DNA from 2 places in the Paenibacillus sp. F024 genome. Region 1 is predicted to be linked to the other one. Evidence: riboswitches for the same ligand, from Rfam matches in the RefSeq annotation. Region 1 holds a riboswitch; the other holds the start of a gene.
The links. A riboswitch is a leader RNA that binds a small molecule or an ion and turns the genes downstream of it on or off. The one in region 1 is predicted to bind thiamine pyrophosphate.

Region 1 (7,216 bases):
TGAAATCCGATGCGTCCACTGCAATAGAAAAATTAAAAAAACATATAATTCCGGTTATTGTTATCCCTGCTTTATCGCTTTAGCCGAAAATGACCTTTGTATCGTTAAGCCTCATGAATGCCATTTTGATCAAGGAACGTGCCGCGATGAAGCTTTCGCACAAACCCACTGCATGGTTCCACACTATGTATATCTTGCGGTGAGCAGCGGCCTTAAAGTAGGTCTAACCCGGAAGGGTAACCAAATGAAGCGCTGGACGGATCAAGGGGCCGTTCGGGCGATTCCCATCGCGGAGCTCCCGACAAGAAAGCTTGCGGGAGAGCTGGAGTTTGAACTTAGCAAGCACGTGATGGACAAAACGGACTGGCGTAAAATGTTAAAGGGTGAAGTCAGCGAGGTGGAACTGCTTCAAAGCAGAGAAGAAATTCTCGCCCATGTTCCGGATGCCTTTAAGCCGTATTTGCTCAATGAAACAGAGGTATTCGAATTCGTTTACCCGCAATTGGAGTCGCTTCAGAAAATCAAGACGTATGACCTGGACAAATCACCAGTGATTACGGATCGTCTGATCGGGATCAAGGGCAGCTACCTACTGTTTGAGCAGGCGGTCATGAATGTGAAAAAATTCAGCGGATATAGGGTATCCATATCCCGCGGCGCCGGGCAGGCTGCGCAGTAATAACTAATCAATTGTCGACTTCGGATGATGAGCTTCATCTGTTTATCTGTTTATACAATGGATGAGTCAATTCGGTTTACGTTGTCCGTACTTACGCAAGCATATAGGGGTTATGGTTCTTCAGGAAGCAAAAAAGCACGATCCACCTGCAACTGGCGGTATCGTGCTTTCCATTTTTCAGGTTACGCTTCCTGTGCCCATTCCTTGAGGGTACGGTCACGCGGAAGGAAGAAGGTCAGTAGGCCGATCAGAGGAAGGAAGCTGACCATCTGCATGACCACGGGAAGATGCAGTATGTCGATCAGCCCCCCGAGGGCCACGGCTCCCAATGCCCCCAGACCAAAGGCCAAGCCCGTGACCAGTCCGGACACAGTTCCAATTTTGCCTGGAATCAGCTCCTGAGCATAAACGACCGTGACCGAGAAGCTCGATAAGATGATGAATCCGTTGATGAGCAAAATGACGTACGCCCAAAACGCATTGGCATAAGGTAAAACCGCGGCCAGCGGTGCGGAGCCTACCATGGAGAAGAAGATCAGGTTGCGCCGTCCGAATTTATCGGACAGCGGACCGCCCATGAAGGTGCCGAGTGCGCCTGCCGCAGCAAACAGGAAGATGTAGATCTGGGCCTTTTCCAAAGGAATGCCGAACTTTTCCATCAAGTAAAACGGATAATAAATGGTAACTCCGGCATGGTACCATGACCGGGCGAACACGAGAAAAATCAAGGTCAGTACGGCAAACGTAATCTGTTTTTTGCGCAAAGGACTCATGACCCGTACGCCGTTCTTTTTTGCCGCGGGCGGATGAGCTGCGATATAGCCGCTGTACCAGCGTGAGATAAAGAGCTGAACAAGAATGGCCAGACCGGCTACCGCCGTGAACCAGATTGCTCCGAATTGTCCGAGCGGTACGAAGATAAGGGCTGTCATCAGCGGTGCCAGGGATTGCCCCGAGTTGCCGCCGACCTGAAAGATCGATTGCGCGAGTCCGCGTCTTGAGCCTCCGGCCATGTAGGCTACCCGCGAGCCTTCCGGGTGGAAGACGGCGGAGCCGAGTCCGACGAGCAGTACGGACAGCAGAACCAGCCAGTAATTCGGCGCCAGAGCCAGTCCCAACACCCCGATGAAGGTGAAGCCCATTCCCAGGGGCAGCATGTAAGGGGAAGGACGGCGGTCCGAATATAGGCCGATGACCGGCTGCATGACCGAAGCGGTCATATTGAGCGCAAACACGATAAGACCCGATTGCATGTAGGTCAAATTCATCGAATCCTTCAAAATCGGGAGAATCGCCGGTATGACCGACTGAATCGAATCATTGAACAAATGGACCAAGCTGATGGCAAGCAGTATACGAAATACGGTTGGTTTCGCATTGGACTCCGGGGCCTTCTGAAAGACCGGTCCCGAAGCCGCCGCTCCGGTTTGCGCCTGCATGGCAGAACGCTCCTTTCCTGACGGATTAGGCTTTTACGGTCTAATCCTTCTGTTTCGTTGTTCCGAGCGCTTCACCCATGGCAACCCTGCTCCCGACCTTTAAGTCTTGGCGCGGGATGAAGGTGCCCGTTTCGGTTAGCAGTACAATAGTAGATCCGAATTCGAAGTAGGCCAGCTCGTCACCGCGGCTTAGCTCCGCCGGAAGCGGGGTAACGTATTGAATGCTGCTGACATTTAACGCGCCTACCTTCACGACGGCGACTTCCCCGGTTTCATGCTGAATATAAGTAATCAAACGTTCATTGCGGCTGAGGACCCGCCGCATATGCTTGAGTCCGAAGTCATTCACCGGATATACCTTGCCTGCGATATGCTCCTTCTCCAGAATGGTGCCTGTCACGGGCGAATGAATCCGGTGATAGTCGGTGGGACTCAAATAGAGTACATAATAAAATCCATGCTTGTAATTGATCATACGGGGACTTTGATTCAGCAGCTCATCGATCGTATAGTCCTGCCCTTTCACATTGACGATCAATCCCTCCCGAATGTCGCCCATCCCGGTGATCAGCGAATCGACGGGGCTGACTACGGTATTGGGGGTATCATCGATCGGACGCAAACCGCTTTTTAGCCTTCGGGTAAAAAATTCGTTTAAAGAAGCATACTCATGAACCGCTTTTTCCGCATCCTGTTCGCGAATGCCGTAAGTGCGGATAAAGCGGGGAATCAGCGCTTTGCTGGCTTTGGATTTGGCGAAGGCTCCCGTCAGTTTCGACACGGTCTTGCGTGAGGAAAGCTCAGTCAGAAGCCGGAATAGCGAAATCTTCATAATGGAAAGGTTCACCTGTTTTCTCATAATGTAAGTAAGCGAATCTAACGCTTATCTTGACACAGAACGGAGCACAAAGCAATCATAAAACGACCCTTATAAAGCAAGAAAAGCTCCAGCAGGAGCATTTCTTGTCGGCTATAGCTAAAGCATTAAGCCTTATTGGCGGTTTTTGTATTCCCCGCAGGAAAGACAAGCGGCCAGATTAACCAGAATCGGCTGGCTTGATCCGGAGTATTTGGTGCAGTATACGGGGGTTTTGTACTTGGGGTCGGGAGAGATCATGGTGCAGTAGGCGCATTGGGATACCAGATCCGGTGTAATGAAACGCTCTGCTTCCCGCTGCATCGATATCATGTCATTCATCCCATCTCACCCTTCGCACGTGATAGCGCTTTAAATTAACAGCATATCGGTACAAAGCTCGAAAGTGCAAGCAATGATTATTGTATCAGAAGAAGGTGGGATTGGCTATAGCATTTTATGCAATATTTCTCCATTGACAAATAGTTCAACCGTGATATGATGTTCTATGTCACTAGGGGAGCCGCAAAGGCTGAGATTGGATCGGTAGATCCTAGACCCTCTGAACCTGATCTGGTTTATGCCAGCGTAGGAAAGTGGAGATCGTAGGGCACATGTGCCTTTTCTGTGCTTATATGGCCGCTTCCTTCATGGGGAGCGGCCTTTTTGCCGTCATTCTCCCTGCAGGCTCCCATGACATGATAAAAAAGGAGAGAGGATACCATGTCCAAACGCTTGAAGCTAACGGATATTTTGGTTACGGTCGTCATTGCGGTTGTGTTCGGTATCATTTATAGGGTATGGACCGACATCTATAACCTGGCCAAGCTTCCGGGCATCCAGCTTGACCAATTGATGTACGGAATGTGGTTTATGGCAGCAACCGTCGCATTCCTGATCATCCGCAAGCCCGGGGTCGCTCTGCTGGCGGAAGTGGCCGCAGCCTCCGGCGAGCTGATCACCGGTTCTCCGTACGGTGTTGAGCTGCTTACGTATGGAGTGCTGCAGGGGATTGGCGCGGAGCTGATTTTTGCCTTGTTCCTCTATAAACGATACTCTGCGACCGCAGCCGGTCTCGCCGGAGTTGCTGCAGGAGCGGCCGCGCTTGCGCTCGATTTTCTCAAAGGCTATCTTCTGGAATTGCAAACCTGGAGTCTGATTCTTTATATCGTCATGAGGTTTATCGGCGGGTATCTCTTCGGCGGGCCTCTGGCCTACCTTCTTGTGAAGGCATTGGAAAAAACCGGAGTCACCCAGCTTGTGCGTCCGGCGAGCGCCGACGATTATGAGGCTTTGGAAAGGAAGAGGGGGCAGTGAACGGAGGACAGCCATATGCGGACCATTTCATCGCCTGGGTTTCGCAGCTTAGGCTGAAGTTTCCGGGCAGTCCGTCGCTGCTGTTCGATGATTTGACGGCGGCCGTGCCTGTAGGGCAAAAGGTGCTGCTGCTTGGTCCAAGCGGCTGCGGTAAATCTACGCTTCTGCAGGTCTTAAGCGGGCTGATTCCTGAGGCATTGGAGGTGCCGCTCAAATATGAAGGCATCGGGATTCCCTCTTCGTGGGGGTACTTGTTTCAAGACCCGGACTCCCAGTTCTGCATGCCATATGCAGATGAAGAAATTGCGTTTGCGCTTGAGAATATCGGGATCCCCCATGAACGAATGCCGGAGATGATCAAGCAGTGTCTGGAGCAGGTTGGACTGGCTCTGGATGATCCTCATGTGCCGATTGCTGCGCTTTCCGGGGGAATGAAGCAGCGGCTGGCTATCGCCTCGCTGCTGGCGCTGAAGCCTGACGTCTGGTTTCTCGATGAGCCGACATCGCTCCTCGACCCGAAAGGGACGTCCGAGGTATGGCAAACCGTAAAACAAATCACTCAGGATAAGACCGTTATTATAGTAGAGCACAAAATTGACGAAATTGTCGATTTCGTAGATCGGGTGATCCTCTTTGACGTTCACGCGCGTATCACTGCAGACGGAAAGCCGGAGCATATTTTCCGGGATTACAAGCCGATGCTTAAAGAGTACGGAATTTGGTATCCGGGCGTGTGGGATGACCAGGAGAACCGGTTCCCAAAGGATAACGACCGATTTTTAAGCGGTCCTCCCAAGGAGAGGGAGCCTTTGGTCCAACTTCACGGGTTTATCGGCTATCAGGGGAACACCCCCAAGATCGAAGCCGATTCCGCAAGCTTGTATCCCGGGGACTGGGTTGCTGTGGTGGGAGAGAACGGCGCGGGGAAAAGCACCCTGCTTCAATCCCTGATGCAATTGATTCCAACCCGAGGCAGCTACAGGCTTGCAGGACGGCCGGTACAAGGCTTCGACGACATTAACGGTATGGCGGCTTATGTTTTTCAAAACCCGGAGATGCAGTTTGTGACCAACAGCGTGTATGATGAATTGGCTTTTAATTTCAGGCGCGACGGGGAATCCGAGGAAGCGACCCGGGAGAAAACCGATGAGCTGCTGCAGTGGTTCGGTCTCGATCGGCACCGGAATTTGCATCCGTATCAGCTGTCGCTCGGGCAGAAGCGCCGTCTCAGCGTAGCGGCGGCAACGGTAAAAGCGCAGCGGCTTGTTCTGCTTGACGAGCCTACCTTTGGCCAGGATGCCGCAAATACGTTCGCGCTGCTGGAGAAGCTGGAGACTTGGCGGCAGGAAGGGGTTGCCATTGTTATGGTCACGCACGATCCGGAAATTGTAAGAAGGTTGGCTACCCGGGTCTGGGAGGTGCGGCAGGGGCGTCTTGCCGCGGAGCTCAGCCCCGAAGAGTACACAAGCCGGTTCACGGCGGCATGCCCGCCGCTTACCGCAGAACCAAGGAGCTGATGGGCTGTGCCGTTTCGTTGGTCATACAAGGAAACGTGGCTGCACCGCGTCAACCCGGCCTTTAAGCTGGTCGTTTCCATAGGCATGTTTATGCTCGTACTGCTGACCCATAATTTGAATGTGGTTATCCATATGACCTGGATGCTTGCGCTATTGTTCTTTGCAGCAGCCGGCCATCCGATGCGCCGGCTGCTGCTTTTGACGCTGCCCTTCGCGCTGATGTTCGTATCGTCGGCGACGTCCATGGTGTTTTTCGGCAAAGGAGAGACGACCTGGCTGCGCTGGGGACTCATACACATCACGGAGGAAAGCTTCTATCGCGGCATGCATATCGGGCTGAAATCGGTCAATATGGCGCTGATCGGCCTGCTGTTCGGACTGACGACGAGTCCCGTCCGGTTGTTTTATTCCCTGATGCAGCAGCTGCGGCTTCCGGCCAAGTATGCTTACAGCTTTATGGCCGCTATGCGGCTGCTGCCGATGGTGTCCGACGAATACCGCACGCTGAAGATGGCTCTCAAGGTCCGCGGCGTAAAGAGAGCCAATGGGATCCGGGGCTGGGTGGAAGCCCTCCAAAGGTACGCCATTCCGCTGCTGGCTCAAAGTATTCGCCGGGCCCAGCGGATCGCAGTAGCCATGGAGGCCAAACGGTTCTCTTTGGTCAAGCAGCGTTCCTATTACTATCTGATCGGCTGGTCGGGCAAGGATGCCATACTGATCGCTGTCATGCTGCTGATCTGGATCGTCGCGCAATGGCTTGGACAGGAGTTTCCGTATTTCGGCATCAGCGATGTAAGAACAAGTTAGAAGCTGGGCTGTTAACGAATCTGAATGGAGAAACGGAGGGAATTTCCGATGAAATTTTCCGAACACCTTCGCCGGGCGGCGGATGCAAGCTGGAAGGCCAGCTTCGAGCATCCGTTCGTTCGCGGCATTGGCGACGGCACGCTGCCGCTCAGCTGCTTTCGGCATTATGTGCTGAACGACGCCTATTATTTGTCGCAGTTTGCAAGGGTGCAGACATTGGGGGCCGCCAAGGCCAACGATTTATACACCGTGAACCGTATGGCCATACATGCTCAGGGCACTTATGAAGCCGAGCTGGCTCTGCATGAGAAGTTCTCGAAGCTGCTGGGCATCACCGAAGAGGAACAGAAGGCATTCGAGCCGGCGCCGACGGCCTACGCTTATACATCGCATATGCTGAGGGCGGCGTATTCCGGACAGCTGGGCGACATCATTGCCGCTATTCTGCCGTGCTACTGGCTCTATTACGAGATCGGAGAAAGGCTTGCAGGCTGCACACCGGAAGAGCCCATCTACCGGGAATGGATCGCCGCCTACGGAGGCGAGTGGTTCCGCGAGCTGGTCGAGGAGCAAGTTGCAAGAATGGATGAGCTCGCGGAGC
Region 2 (7,216 bases), on a different contig from region 1:
AGACTCTCCCCGCAAGCACATCATTTCGAACCGCTGTCTTACCGCGTGAATGGCCATCGATTCTTCGTCGGACAGTAGTGCTCTAGGCTTCTTCTCGTGATAGCGCTCCATCTCGGAAGCGAGCAGCTGCCCGAACTGCCGCGGCGATACCGCGCCGCCTTCTTCGACGAATACACTGTGGGGGGCCAAGCAGCCCTGCTGATCATAAACCGAAGCATCCTCCGCCAGCCTGCGTGCCGTTTCCTGGTACCGGTCTGCGGTCAGCGCCTCCTGCCCGATCATCGCGAAGCTGATCTTATGGCCGTAGCTGACAAAGCGCTTGGTCCCGGGCACTCTCGACCGCAGCTTTTCCACCGTTTCCTGCGAGCCGTAAGCGACGACCGCTTCCGCCGCCGCGATGACCGGCTGCTCCAGCTCTTCATTCCCGCCCTTCCATGGCAGTACGGCAAGGCAGTCCGCAAGCGCAGGATCGACTTCCGCCAACGATTCGGCAAACAGCACGGCCATCAGCGGCTCAGCCGAGGAGGTCTTGCCCAGATTGGCCGATTTCAATAATATGCCCATGACCAGACTCCAGATCGGAAGCCCGGGCACATTGCCGGAAAAAACGTGAAATAACAGCTCGGGCCCGTATGCCCGGCTCATTCCGCCGTTTTTCCGCGGCCGGAATTCATCCAGTACCGCCGAAGCATCGAATTCCTCGTCCAGAAAGCGAAGCAGCTCCTTCCGGCGAAAGGTCCGGAAGAAGCGCTTGAGTTCGAGCCGAATCATTTCCCCGTCGTAGCCCGTAATGACCGGAAGCCAAGCCTCCGCCAACCGGCGGAGGTCATAGTCCGGGTCCAACCATTTGCGCACGGCCAGGTCCAATCGCTCAACAATTTGTTCTGTTCTTAAGCGGGACAGGTAGTCCCTTCGCCTCACGGAAATTTCCCGCGCAATGTCCGTGATCAACTCCGGCGTCAATATTGGGTACTGCAGAACAAGTGTTCCCTGAGGTCCATCGAGATGCCGCTCCGTGAATGAGGCCAGCCGGATTACGCTTGGGACTTTATATGCGGGCCTTACGACCACCTTCTCCAATGCGCTCATGCTCTCACCTACTTCTTATTCGAGCTCAACAGCTGATCGACGGCTATGGAGCAGCCGCGGGCTTCCGAGCCTTTGATCCGGCCCAGCAGGTTAAGCCCGTGTTCATTTTTATACCCCATATCCTCCGTGAGAACAGCCAATGCCGAATTCCAATTGCACAGATCATAGTGGGCCAATACACCGGTTTGCCCATCAGGTACCGGATCCAATGTATCGGGGTGAAGAACGAGTGTCCGAATCCAGGGCGGATTCGCTTTTTCATGCACGGCTCGCCCCGTCAGTATGCGGCTGCGTATCGTTTGATCATAGATTTGGGAGCTGAGCTCCGTCATCCCGTACATATTGATGCAGAACTCGCGCTCTAGGCCAAAATGCCCTTCGATCTTTTGGTAAAGCTCCTCCGCGGTAATTTCGCGGGACTGTCCCTTCAGACCGCCGGTGTCAAAAAGACGGCTCCCCTCCGGAAGCTCGACTCGATAGCCATATGCCGCACAGTAATCCAGCAAATGCACATAAGCAAAGGTCGCCCCGATCAGAAGCACCGGTTCGTTACGGGCAGCACATTCCTGCAGCGTCGCAAGAGCCCCTTCCATATCCAAACCGTTGTCTTGCGAGTAAAAATAGCGGCTTCCGGGTGTACCGTAATGCTCCACAGCCTTCGTCAAATAACGGGAGAGGGAAGAATTGCGATTCACGTCGGCTGCCGGAGACAGCACCAGCACGGTGATCCGTTCACGATCCGGAAGCACATAATGTTTGAAAGGAGGTGCCATCGAGGCATCCCATACCTCCAAGGTCGGATGGTAATGCCTTCCCCGCTTGTCCGCATTCGTCGTTCCGCTGGTCATGAATACGGCTTCCGCTTCCTCCGCAGGCTCGCACGATAGCGTCAGCTCTTTGAACGCCTGAATCGGGATCGGCGGAATGTCCCGCCAATCCTTTACCGTTAATGGAGATTTACGCCTGGCTTGGGCATATTTCTTGTACGCTGCATTGTGTTGAAATTGATAGCGAAACAGCTTTAAAGCCGTCTCCTGAAACAAAGCCTCCGATTCGGCCTCCGTCACATCTCCTGCCGAGAAGCGCTCGATATATTCCAAAATATGCTGTACGATTTCTTTCGATTCCGCCTTCAATGTGCATCCCCCTCCCTATAGCACGGTTCCCATATGGACTAATATGGATGCCGGACCGCATCTGTGCGGCTACTTCTTCGGAACTAGGTCGTTCGTTACGATATCGCCAAGATTCAAGTTATTCTGGATCAGACCTAGCTTCTTATATACCTCGGCACCTTGCTGCAGTACCGACGCATCCAGCCAACCGAGTCCGTTTTTGTCCGTATCTGCGGATACTGTGGATGCATTGCGCAGCTTGATGATTTCCACATTGCGGGCTTTATCTTTTCCGTCGATCGCTTTGGTCACAGCTAATTCAGCCGCCGCATCCGGATTTTGAATCATCCACTCGGCGCTTTTTTTGTACACCTCAAGGAAATTTTTCAGCATTTCTTTCTTCTGCTGGAAGGTCTCCTCGGTTACAACGAATACGTCGCTGGGTACGTTCAAGGAGTCCTTCACGTTGATTACATTCACTTCTCCGAGTCCCTTCAGCTTCGCATCGGCCAGACCGGTATCCGTAGCCGCCGTAGCATCAACCTGCCCTTGAATCAGAGGAGCAAAATTGGAAACGCCGGTTTCCACGAGCGTGACATCCTTCTCCGTTAAGCCCGCCTGATTCAGAACGACCAGCAGGTTATGCCGGGTGCCGCTGGACAAGCTGTATACGCCGATTTTTTTGCCTTTGAGATCCTTGGGCTCCTGAATGTTCTTATCCTTCAAAGACACGATATTGAATACGTTTTGAGGATAAATATTATAAATAACGTGCAGCTTCTCGCCTTTATCTAGTGCAAAGTACAGGGACCCCGGATCGGTAAACGCAATGTCGGCCTGCTTGGACAGGATGTTCTTAATCGCATCTCCGCCCCCGGCTCCCGGAACAAAAGTAAAATCGATGCCCTTTTCCTTAAACCAGCCCTGCTCCTCGGCATGATAAAGATTCGTCTGTTCGGTGATCGGCTTGCTCCAGCTGGCCATGACGACCTTTTGCGTTTGCGCCGGCGCTTGAGCGGCCGGTGGAGCCGAATTGGCATCATGGGACGACGAGGTGCCGCAGGCCGATAACAGCAGGCTCCCCGCCAACATCATGGCTGCAATCGAATATTTTTTCATTGATCTTTCTCCCTTTTATATGGTTTTAGCTTGATCCTCTCAACAACAATAACGATCTGATACAGGGCCATGCCGAGCACGGTGAGCAGCAGCAGTACGGCGAACATCAGAGGTGTATCCATCATCCCCTGGGAGGCGATGATCAGCGCCCCGAGGCCTTGGTTGCCCCCGATAAACTCACCGACCACCGCCCCCACCACGGCCAGCACCACAGCGACGCGAAGTCCTGAAAGAATTCCGGGCAAGCCCGCCGGAAGCTTCAGCCGGAGCAACGTCTGCCAGCGGGAGGCGCCCAGCACCCGGAACAAGTCCCGCTTCAACGGGTCTACGTAGTGAATCGCGGTAACGGTGCTTTCCAGCAGAGGAAAGAAGGAAATCAGCGCCGTGATGACGACTTTGGGGGTTGTCCCGAATCCGAACCAGATCATAAACAGCGGAGCCAGAGCCAGCTTGGGCACGGCTTGACTGGCCACGACATAAGGGGATAACAGCCGTCTTAACCACGCCCATTCGCCCATCCCGATCCCGCAAAGAACCCCGAACAAGCCGCCCAGCAGCAAGCCGAGTACAATCTCAAGCAGCGTTTGGCCGATATGTTTTGTAAAATATCCCGTAACCAAGCCCGTCCACAGGGTATCGGCTATGACCGACGGAGCAGGCAGTACCAGCTCCGAAACCCCGCTGGAACGGACAAAGCCTTCCCATGCGGCGATCAGCAGTACAAAAAGCCCGAACGGAAGAACTGCATTCCGAATCACTTCCGGCCTCCTCCTTCCATCGCCTGTCTCACCGCCAGACAAACCCGGTTAAATTCGCTGTCATAGCGCATTTCATAATGGCGCTCATCCGGCAAAGGAACGGAATATTCGCCGGCAATGCCTCCGCCATGAAGAACGATGACACGGTCCGATAAATACACGGCTTCCGTAATGTCATGGGTAATAAAAAGAACCGTGATCTTCCTGCTCCTGCACAGCTGGAGAAGGTCTTCCTGCAGCGACTCCCTTGTCAGAGCATCCAGCGCAGCAAAGGGCTCGTCCATCAGCAGCAAGGACGGCTCCCGGATCAAGGCCCGGGCAATGCCTACGCGGCTTTGCTGACCGCCGGACAGCTCGGCGGGATACTTATCGGCATGCAGAGCAAGCCCCATTCGCTGAAGGTAGGCGTCCGCAGCCTCGCGGTCGGCCCGGGTCGGCTTGCGGAGCAACGACACCGGAAGCAGGACATTATCTCTTACCGTCTGCCACTCCAACAAAGTAGGCGCCTGAAAGACCACGCCGACTTGGGTTTGCGGCTGCGTGACCGGCTTGTCCGCGATCAAGACCGTCCCTTCGTCAGGCGCGAGCAGACCTGCCGCCAGCTTTAACAAGGTCGTCTTGCCGCAGCCGCTTCGACCGGCCAGGGACACAAACTCCCCCTTCTGAACTTGCAGCTGCAGCCCATGGATGACCTGATGCTTCCCGTTATAGTTGTGACTTACATCTTGAAACTCCAGGTAGGCCACCTAGATCCTCCCCCTGCCTTCAACTAACAAAAACACACCTTGCCCATAGCAAAGTGTGTCCCTCACCTCTCCCTACGCTGGCATGACCCAACAGGTTCAAATGGTTAACGGCGGACCAGCCGTACTCTCAGCCCGGTTCTCCGGGCTCCCACGCTGTATACAATTATATTCATGATACGCTATAGGTGGCCGGCGGTCAAGAAAGAGCCTGTATTCCTCCATTGGAACACAGGCTCTTTTGTCTTAGATATCTTTTGGAGCCAATTCGATGGCATCCCGCAGCGCGGCCAGCATACTCCGCTCATCGGCAATATTTTTACCGGCAATATCAAAAGCGGTACCGTGATCTACCGAGGTACGAATGATCCCGCCCTTTAATCCGACCGTAATATTGACTCCTTCTTCCAATCCCAATACCTTGATCGGACCATGGCCTTGGTCATGATAGCAGGCGACCACGATATCGAAGTCCCCGCGGACCGCACGGAAAAACAACGTATCGGCCGGGTACGGCCCTGTTACATTGATGCCCTCCGCTTTGGCTTTCTCAATGGCCGGAATGAGCTTCTCTTCTTCTTCCCCGTTCCCGAACAAGCCGTTCTCACCGGCATGAGGATTAATCCCGCATACCGCAATTCTCGGCTCGGTCTTCCCGGCGCGGGTAAGCGTCTCATGAGCCAGCTTAACGACCGTATACGTTCTTTCCGGGTTAATCATCTCGATCGCTTTAATCAAGCCCACATGGGTCGTCAGATGAATGACCTTCAGATTCGGAGAGGACAGCAGCATCGAGTAGTCCTCGGTACCGGTTAACTCGGCCAAAATTTCGGTATGGCCCGGATACAGATGTCCTCCCTTATGAAGGGCTTCTTTATTCAGCGGCGCGGTGCAGATCGCATGAATTTCCTTGTCTTTGGCAAGCTCCACGGCCTTTTTAATAAATTGGAAAGCCGCGTTCCCCGCTTCACTCGAAACCTGTCCAAACGGCAGATCCGCAGGCAAAATATCCAGATCAACGCAGTCGATAGTGCCATGCTCAAACAGAGCCTCGCTCAGTTGACTGATTTTATTAATCTTCACATCGGCCTGCACGATGCTTCTGGCCCGTTCCAAAATTTTATAATCCCCAATGACGACCGGCTTGCACTGCTCATACACCTGAGCCGATTGCAGCGCCTTTACAATGATTTCCGGTCCGATACCGGCAGCATCACCCATCGTTATCCCTATAACTGGTTTCATACAGTTTATTCCCCCTTGAGCTTTTGTATGGAATTAAGCAGCGATAAATCCGTTCCGAATGCCCCCGCTTTAGTGATGGCATACATCGGCTTGGCTCCAATTGTACGGCCGAGCGGGATGCCGGTTTCCACTTCGGCAATGAGTTGGAATCCGGTCACGCCAAGCTGGGTACAGACCTGCTTGGCCGTATCTCCTCCGGTTAACACCAAGCCCTTCAATTCGCAGGCTTCGATCAGACGGGAGGTTACTGTTCCCAGTGCGGCGGAGATCGAATTGCTCACCGCGCTTTCGTCCATTCCGTTCTTTTTGCCCAGCCGTTGGGCCTCTTCAATATCTTCAGGCTTTCCGGAGGAAAACAGAGCAATATCAGCCTGCTCCCGAAGTGCCTGCATGGCATCCTCATATGCTCTTTGGATTTCCGCCTTACGGGATTCTTCATCGGCTACAAGCAAAGAGGAGCGCAGCTCTATACCTTTAATATGAGGCTGTTCAACGACAATGTCCAGCTGTTTGCGGGTGGTTGGACTTACACTGCCGGCAACGAGCAGCACAGGCTTCTGATCCTGCGGAATTTCCAGCTTGATCTGCTTTGGTTCAAGCCCGTAAACCTCCGGTAAATAATTAGCCAATCCTGCCGAGCCTACCCAACAAACGGAATAGCCGCTTTGGGACACCGTTTGAACAATAAGCCGCAAATCGTCTTCCTGTTCGGCATCAAATACGATGTACCGGATCTGATCCTCTTGACATTGCTTCAGCTTGGCCTGAACCGGTTCGAGCCCGGATCTCAGTTCCTCATAAGTCACCAAAGCCACCGAGCGCTCCGATTGATTCTGCACAAGTCTTGGGATATAGGAATCGCGCACAGGCGTTTTCGGATCTCTTGCGATTTCCGTCTCGCCCAAAGGCTTGCCGTGAAGGTAGTGAATGCCCTTGACGGTGGTTCGGCCATTCTTCGGATAGGCCGGAGCAATCACGACGAAATCCGGTTGAAACGCGTCGTATAGAGCATCGATCTCCGTCCCAAGATTTCCTCTCAGCGTGGAGTCCACTTTTTTGTAGATCACATCAAAGCTGCCCGATTTAAGAACCTGCGACGCTTCTTTGACCTTGTCATAGGCTTGGCTCGGGGGCAGCCAGCGGCTAT

Region 2: it holds a riboswitch for thiamine pyrophosphate, as region 1 does, so the genes downstream of both, ACZYR9_RS11415 (ABC transporter ATP-binding protein) here and ACZYR9_RS13945 (ECF transporter S component) in region 1, are expected to answer to the same signal.

The regions. Positions count from the first base shown of each region.
Region 1 is NZ_JBVASZ010000012.1:30,137-37,352, reverse strand. It holds gene ACZYR9_RS13965 (DUF2797 domain-containing protein) at 1-679, shown strand, start outside; gene ACZYR9_RS13960 (MFS transporter) at 862-2,118, opposite strand; gene asd (archaetidylserine decarboxylase) at 2,159-2,950, opposite strand; gene ACZYR9_RS13950 (hypothetical protein) at 3,110-3,316, opposite strand; TPP riboswitch at 3,481-3,586, shown strand; gene ACZYR9_RS13945 (ECF transporter S component) at 3,698-4,291, shown strand; gene ACZYR9_RS13940 (ABC transporter ATP-binding protein) at 4,288-5,808, shown strand; gene ACZYR9_RS13935 (energy-coupling factor transporter transmembrane component T family protein) at 5,815-6,615, shown strand; gene tenA (thiaminase II) at 6,664-7,216, shown strand, end outside.
Region 2 is NZ_JBVASZ010000009.1:41,186-48,401, reverse strand. It holds gene ACZYR9_RS11435 (acyl-CoA reductase) at 1-1,089, opposite strand, end outside; gene ACZYR9_RS11430 (LuxE/PaaK family acyltransferase) at 1,098-2,225, opposite strand; gene ACZYR9_RS11425 (ABC transporter substrate-binding protein) at 2,295-3,323, opposite strand; gene ACZYR9_RS11420 (ABC transporter permease) at 3,320-4,081, opposite strand; gene ACZYR9_RS11415 (ABC transporter ATP-binding protein) at 4,078-4,827, opposite strand; TPP riboswitch at 4,880-4,989, opposite strand; gene pdxA (4-hydroxythreonine-4-phosphate dehydrogenase PdxA) at 5,071-6,069, opposite strand; gene ACZYR9_RS11405 (four-carbon acid sugar kinase family protein) at 6,075-7,216, opposite strand, start outside.